One region of the Marinobacter sp. W-8 genome, then DNA from elsewhere that is predicted to be linked to it. Evidence: predicted binding sites of a transcription regulator. Region 1 holds the regulator's gene; the other holds the start of a gene.
The links. Region 1 encodes FliA, which starts transcription of late flagellar genes. Its sites were predicted from a motif close to CTAAAGTTTNNNNNNNNNNNGCCGNTAA; they were not measured.

Region 1 (3,423 bases):
TAGTAAGAGACTGATAACAGTATGAGCAGACCACATCCGGTTCAGGTGATTGCGGTTTCCGGCGGCAAGGGCGGTGTCGGCAAGAGCAATGTTTCGGTCAATCTCGGTATCGCCCTGGCCCAGAAGGGGCGCCGGGTTGTCTTGCTGGACGCGGATCTCGGGCTCGCCAACATCGATGTGTTGCTCGGCATTACCGCTAATCGAAATCTGCAAGACGTACTCAGCGGCGATTGTGATCTGAAAGACGTGCTGGTGAATGGTCCTGGTGGTATCAAGATTGTACCGGCATCCTCCGGCACCCAGCGTATGACCCAGCTCAGCGCCATGGAACATGCCGGCCTGATCAACGCTTTCAGTGAGCTGGGCGACCAGATTGACGTCCTGATTGTGGATACCGCCGCAGGTATTTCTGAATCGGTGGTCAGCTTCCTCAGGGCCTCGCAGGAACTTCTGCTGGTGGTCTGCGACGAACCTACTTCCATTACCGATGCCTACGCGCTGATCAAACTGATGAACCGGGATTATGGCACCAACCGCTTCCGTATCCTGGCAAACCAGGTCCGCAATGAGCAGGAAGGCCGCCATCTGTTTGAAAAACTGACCCGGGTCACCGAGCGTTTTCTGGATGTGGCACTACAATATGTAGGTATCGTGCCTTACGACGAGGCCGTCAAGAAAGCCGTCCAAAGACAGAAAGCGGTATTGGATGCCTATCCGAGGGCGAAAGCCTCGCTGGCTATCCGGGCTCTGGCCGAAAAAGTGGATAGCTGGCCTTTGCCGTCCTCTCCCAGGGGGCATCTCGAATTCTTCGTGGAGCGGCTCGTCGAAGTCTGATCTGAATCCAGTCCTACAAGAAAACCGGATACATGACATTGGCGAAAAATCTGGGAATTTACCATCAGGCCGGCGCCAGGAGCCCTTCAGCCCTGATCGAAGAGCATGCGCCGCTGGTCAAGAAAATCGCCCTTCATCTCATGGCCCGGCTGCCGCCATCAGTGCAGCTGGAAGACCTTATGCAGGCTGGTATGGTTGGCCTTCTGGAGGCCGCGCAGCGCTATTCTTCCGGCAAAGGTGCCACCTTTGAAACCTACGCAGGGATTCGCATCCGCGGCGCCATGGTGGATGAGATCCGCAAAGGCGACTGGGTGCCTCGCTCAGTGCATCGCAACGCCCGGCGAATCGCCAGTGCTATCAAACAGGTGGAAGATCGTACCGGGCGCGAGGCCCAGGATGCCGAAGTAGCGGAAGAGCTTGGCATTGGTCTGGACGAGTATCATGCCTCACTCGCCGACGCTAACAGCGGTAGACTTTTTAGTCTTGATGAACTCAATGAATCCGGCGAGCTGCCGATAGAAGAAGCAGAAGCGAGTGATAATCCGCTGGACGGTATTGCTTCAGGCGCTTTCCAGCGAAGTCTCGCAGACGCCATTGAGCAGTTGCCTGAGCGTGAAAAACTGGTATTGAGCCTGTATTACCAGGAGGAGCTCAACCTCAAGGAAATCGGTGCGGTGCTTGGGGTCAGTGAGAGCCGGGTAAGCCAGATTCACAGCCAGGCGGCGTTGAGACTTCGCAGCCGGTTGGCCGAGTGGCGGGATGGTGACAACGACTGATCGGCCAGGTGCTGTGTTTCGCTTTCAGCAAGCTGTGTAGCTTTTGGTAAACGATGCTTTACAACGTGCGCAAACACCACACAATAAGCGCTTAAGGTAGCAGCCTGCTAGACTTCCAAAAGGCTGAATGAATTCCGGGTGTTACTGACTGGAGGTCCCATTGGACAAGAACATGAAAATTCTCATTGTGGATGACTTCTCCACAATGCGACGCATCATCAAAAACCTGCTGCGAGATCTCGGCTTCACCAATACGGATGAAGCAGACGATGGCAACACCGCGTTGCCCATGCTCCGAAGCGGCAAGTATGACTTCCTGGTGACTGACTGGAACATGCCCGGCATGTCGGGCTTTGACCTTCTGAAGGCTGTCCGTGCTGATGAAAACCTGAAGAACCTGCCGGTTCTGATGGTAACGGCAGAGGCCAAGCGGGACCAGATCGTGGCCGCGGCTCAGGCCGGGGTGAACGGATATGTGGTCAAGCCTTTTACGGCAGCTGTGCTCAAGGAAAAGATCGAGAAAATCTTCGAACGAATCCAGTAACCAGAGGTCGGATGGCTCGCCATGAGTGATACCAAACAGAACCATCAGGGCCTTGATCCGGAGGTGGCGGAGAAACTTCAAAAGCAGGCCTCCGACCTGGCTGAGAATGTAAACGCCGGGAATTATGCCAAGGCGATGACCCTGATCAATGAACTGAGCGAGGTTCGCGATCAGAGTCTGTACCGGGAAGTGGGGCGACTGACCCGCAGCCTCCATGAGGCAATCCGGAACTTCCAGATAGACCCGCGTAATGCCGAGCAGAAAGAAGTGCTGTCGAAGATGAGCGACGCTTCTGACCGTCTGGCCTATGTGGTTCAGATGACCAGCCAGGCGGCGAACCGCACCATGGATCTGGTTGAGGAAAGCATGCCGGTGGCTCACGCCATGCGGGATGAAGCGGTTGCCCTGCGGGATGAGTGGCAGCGTCTGCGCCGTCGTGAAATGGAGCCTGCGGAGTTTCGGGAGCTTTACGGTCGCATCGACAAGTTCTTCGCTGGCCTGACGACAGACTCCGACAGTCTGTACCAGAACCTGTCGGAAATCCTTCTAGCTCAGGATTTTCAGGATCTTACCGGTCAGGTTATCCAGAAGGTCACCGCGTTGGTGAAAGAGGTGGAAGACAACCTTCTTGGTCTGGTGGTGATGGCCAGCCACGTTGATCAACTGACCGGCACAGTGCATCAGATTGAAGAAAAAGAAGAATCGGCCGAAAAAGGGGTAGGGCCCCAGATCAAGGCCGATGAGCGGGAAGATGTAGTTTCGGGACAGGACGATGTGGACGATCTGCTGTCCAGTCTCGGATTCTGATAATAAAGAGGGTGACGCATGGCGTTAGATGCTGATGAAGAGATCCTGCAGGACTTCCTGGTAGAAGCCGGCGAGATACTCGAAAAGTTGTCGGAGCAGCTGGTGGATCTGGAGCAGCATCCCGATGACAGCGATCTGCTGAACGCCATTTTCCGTGGCTTCCATACCGTGAAAGGGGGCGCAGGCTTCCTTCAGCTGGAGGCACTGGTTAATTGCTGCCACTCTGCGGAGAACGTGTTTGATATTCTCCGGAATCACAAGCGCAAGGTAACACCGGACCTGATGGACGTGGTGCTGGAGGCGCTGGACAACGTTAATGCCATGTTCGAAGAAGTCCGCAACCGGGAAGAACCGACGCCCGCGCCGGACGAACTGATTGAAGCTCTGGATGCACTCGCCAAACCCGAGTCCGAGGATGCACCGGCGGTGGAAGCACCAACCCCGGCACAGGAGCCGTCGTCT
Region 2 (3,423 bases), 960 kb from region 1:
TCGCTCCTGTCACTCTATGCCGCCCGCCTGGTGCGCCGGCCGGCCAATGACGATTACCCATTCGGGATGGGGGCCGTGGAGCCTTTGGTGATCGCCGTGAAAGGTCTGGTGATTGCGGTGGTGTGTATCTTGTCGCTGGTATCGGCGGTGGTGTCGCTGCTTCAGGGCGGCCGTGCCGTGGCGGCGGACATGGCAATGATCTTTGGTGCGGTGAACGTGGTGGGGTGTCTGGCGGTCTGGGGGTATCTGCGCTGGTCGAGCCTGCGCAATGGTTCGGGGCTGGTGCAGGCGGAACAGCGCCAGTGGCTGATGGACAGTGCCCTAAGCGCTGCCGTAATGATTGGTTTTGGCGCGGCCTGGCTGCTGGAACGCAGTCATTGGGCAGAGCTGGCGGTGTATGCCGACCCGGTGATGATGCTGGTGATTTCGGTCTACTTTATGACGGTGCCGGTGAAGATGGTTCTGGAGTCGGTTCGGGAGCTGCTGCTGGCGGCACCGAAAGACGATGCACTGGACGACATCCATGAGACCCTGGAAGACCTGGGCCTGAATCCGGAACAGGTCCGGGTGGCCAAGCTCGGCCCGAACCTTCTTCTTGAGGCCCGCATGATCCGGATCTGAACCGGTCTCAGACGTTCAGTCCACCCATGGCCAGTATCTGCCGGCGGGTATCGGCTTTCTCCCGCTCAAGTTTGCCAAGCAGTAACACCCCGTCGCACTCCGGGTGGTCGGCGAGGAATCGCCGGGTCAGCTCGATCTGGATATGCAGATCCTGGAAACGGCCATACAGATCCTGTCGCTGGCGCAGTTCTTTCAGTGTTGGCTTGCCGTGCCGGGCATCCAGCTCCAGAAGATATCGGATACGCTTGAGGGCCTTGCGTAGCTGGTGCAGGGCTTCATCCGGGGCGGTATGAAGCAGTTCTGCGGTTTTCCAGTTGAACTGTTTCAGGCGCCGGTTTGCGGCGGCCTGGATGTCTTTTTTTCGAAGGTCTTCAGCCAGCTTACGAAAGGATTTGGATTCAATATAGCCCTGCCAGCGCTCTAGACTTTGGCGGTAGCGTTTCTGGCTGAGCCTTTTGGCCAGTTTGCGCTGGGCTTTTTCTGCCTTGAACCGGGTCCAGCCGGTCAGTGTGGTGCAGAGTTCCGGTTTGTCGCTGCACAGGTCGGGGAGATCCTGAAGCAATACGTGCAGATCCCGCAGGGCGCTGGTGGCACGGGCATGCTGCTTCAGCTCGCGGATATGCTCCTGTAACCGGCGATCGCCGGTAATCTCGGCCAGTGATTCGGCAATGGCCCGGCTGCGGCGAAGGGCGATGCGGTACTGGTGCAGGAATTCGTCATCCAGTCCGAGCATGACCCCCGGGGCCAGCTGTTCCAGCTGCTTGCTTAACTGCTGCAAAACCTCCGGAACCGTATTCTTGTCCAGATCGGTGGCGCCGGGCTGGCTTTTCGGTTCTTGCGCCGGAATTCGCGGTAACTGAAGTCACGGGGCGTCAGGAAGGTTTCCAGTACGCCTTTGTTTTTATCCACCTTCTTCCAATCTCGCACCGACAGCCGGATTTCAAGGATGCCGGCAGTTGGCAATTCGAACGGGGCCTGGGGTACCAGAAAGGCGGCCAGCTCGAGCAATGCCGGGTTGTGGCCAATAATGGTAACGCGGTTCTGGTCGTTGCCCAGATTCTGCAGCCAGCGTAATAGACGCTTGAAGTCGAAGGTGTAAAGCTCATCTTCGGTGCAGACCTGGGCCGGCTGGGCGTCGACGCTGAGTGCACCGGTCAGCGTTTGCTGGGCGCGCACGGCGGGGCTTGCGTAGACAGGGCCGGACAAGGCACCGAGCCGGTTCAGGGTTCGTGCAAGTGGCGCAAGTTGGCTCCGGCCCCTGTCATTGAGAGGGCGTTCCCGGTCGCTGAGGCTGCTGTCTTCCCAGCTCGATTTGGCATGTCGGATAAGGAAGAGCTGTTTCATGGCGTTCGCCTGGAATCTTGATCGTCAGACTTTAGTCTGACACAGGCTCAAGTCGTTTACATGACGGCCGATACGTATTTTACCGTACAGGCACTGGTATGAGGGGTTTGCGTACATACCGCCTTCAAACGGTGCTGATGATGGTATACAGCTTTTAACAAACTGCAACGGAGCGCCGATTGTGGTTTGTGGATAATCTGTCGCCTACAGGAATTTAAACCCGGAGCAGCAACCATGGCTTTTATGAGTAACCTGACGATCAGAACCCGGCTCCTGATCGGTGTACTGGTACCGGTACTGATTACGGCGGGCACCATTGCCTGGATTACCGCCAGTCAGATTGAGGCCAACGGCGAGGCAGAGCTGCAACGCCTTGAACAGGAACTGCTGGAGGCTCGCAAGGAAGGCCTGAAAAACCTGGTTGAGGCGGCCAAGGCTGTTGCCATGGAGGCCAAGGCTCGGCCCGGGCTGAGTGAACAGGATGCCAAAGAAGAAGTCCGGGATCGGCTGCGTTCCATGGAGTTCGGCCAGAACAACTACGTGTTCGCCTATGATCGCAGCCTGTTCAATCTGGCTTATGCGCCGGATCCGTCCAAAGAGGGCCCGACCACCAATCCGAACACCCAGAAGCTGGTTCGCGGGCTGTTTGACGCGGCGGGGGACGATGGCTTCATGCCCTACGAGTGGCCGAACCCGGCCACTGGCCAGGTGGAACCGAAAGTCTCCTACTCCACGATCATTCCGGGCTGGGACTGGATGATCGGTGCTGGTGTCTACGTGACCGACATCCAGAAGGTGGTGGCCGCCGCCCAGAAGGAAATCGACGATGCTATGGCATCCGCCATGGGCTTTATCCTTCTGGTGACCATTGTCGTGGTGGTTATCTCCCTGATTATTGGTCTGGTGATCGGTCGCACGGTGACTGCGCCACTGAACAAGGTCAGCGACATGATGCGGGAAATTGCCGACGGTGAAGGCGATCTGCGCCAGCGTCTGCCGGAAGATGGTAAAGATGAGCTGGCCGTTCTGGGCCGCCGCTTCAACCATTTTGTCATCAAGATTCAGGACACCATCCGCGAGGTGGGGTCTACCACCGATCAGGTAGCTTCAGCCGCTGAAGAACTGAGCAGGGTGGCGAATGAAACCCGTCAATCGGTTCAGGAACAGGGTTCAGAAACCGACCAGATTGCTTCGGCCATCAACGAAATGGCGGCAACGATTCAGCAGATTTCCGGCAACGCCAATGAGGTGGAAGGCGCAGCTTCCGATGCGGACCGCATGGCCAAAGAGGGTGGCGAGACCATCAACAGTGCCCAGGGCGCGGTCAATCAGCTGTCCCAGGAAATGGAAGATACCGCTCGCAGCATCAATGCCCTGGCCGAGAAGTCGAACGATATTCAGCAGGTGCTGGATGTGATTCACGCGGTTACCGAACAGACCAACCTGCTGGCCCTGAAC

Region 2: ACF8YQ_RS01455 (methyl-accepting chemotaxis protein) is a predicted target of FliA. The motif match lies at 2,012-2,039, and genes of this name have one in related genera.

The regions. Positions count from the first base shown of each region.
Region 1 covers NZ_CP172297.1:1,287,471-1,290,893, forward strand. The annotation lists gene ACF8YQ_RS05900 (MinD/ParA family protein) at 22-834, shown strand; gene ACF8YQ_RS05905 (RNA polymerase sigma factor FliA) at 867-1,610, shown strand; gene cheY (chemotaxis response regulator CheY) at 1,771-2,154, shown strand; gene ACF8YQ_RS05915 (protein phosphatase CheZ) at 2,176-2,961, shown strand; gene ACF8YQ_RS05920 (chemotaxis protein CheA) at 2,980-3,423, shown strand, end outside.
Region 2 covers NZ_CP172297.1:329,112-332,534, forward strand. The annotation lists gene ACF8YQ_RS01440 (cation diffusion facilitator family transporter) at 1-621, shown strand, start outside; gene ACF8YQ_RS01445 (CHAD domain-containing protein) at 629-1,399, opposite strand; gene ACF8YQ_RS01450 (SixA phosphatase family protein) at 1,387-1,965, opposite strand; gene ACF8YQ_RS01455 (methyl-accepting chemotaxis protein) at 2,200-3,423, shown strand, end outside.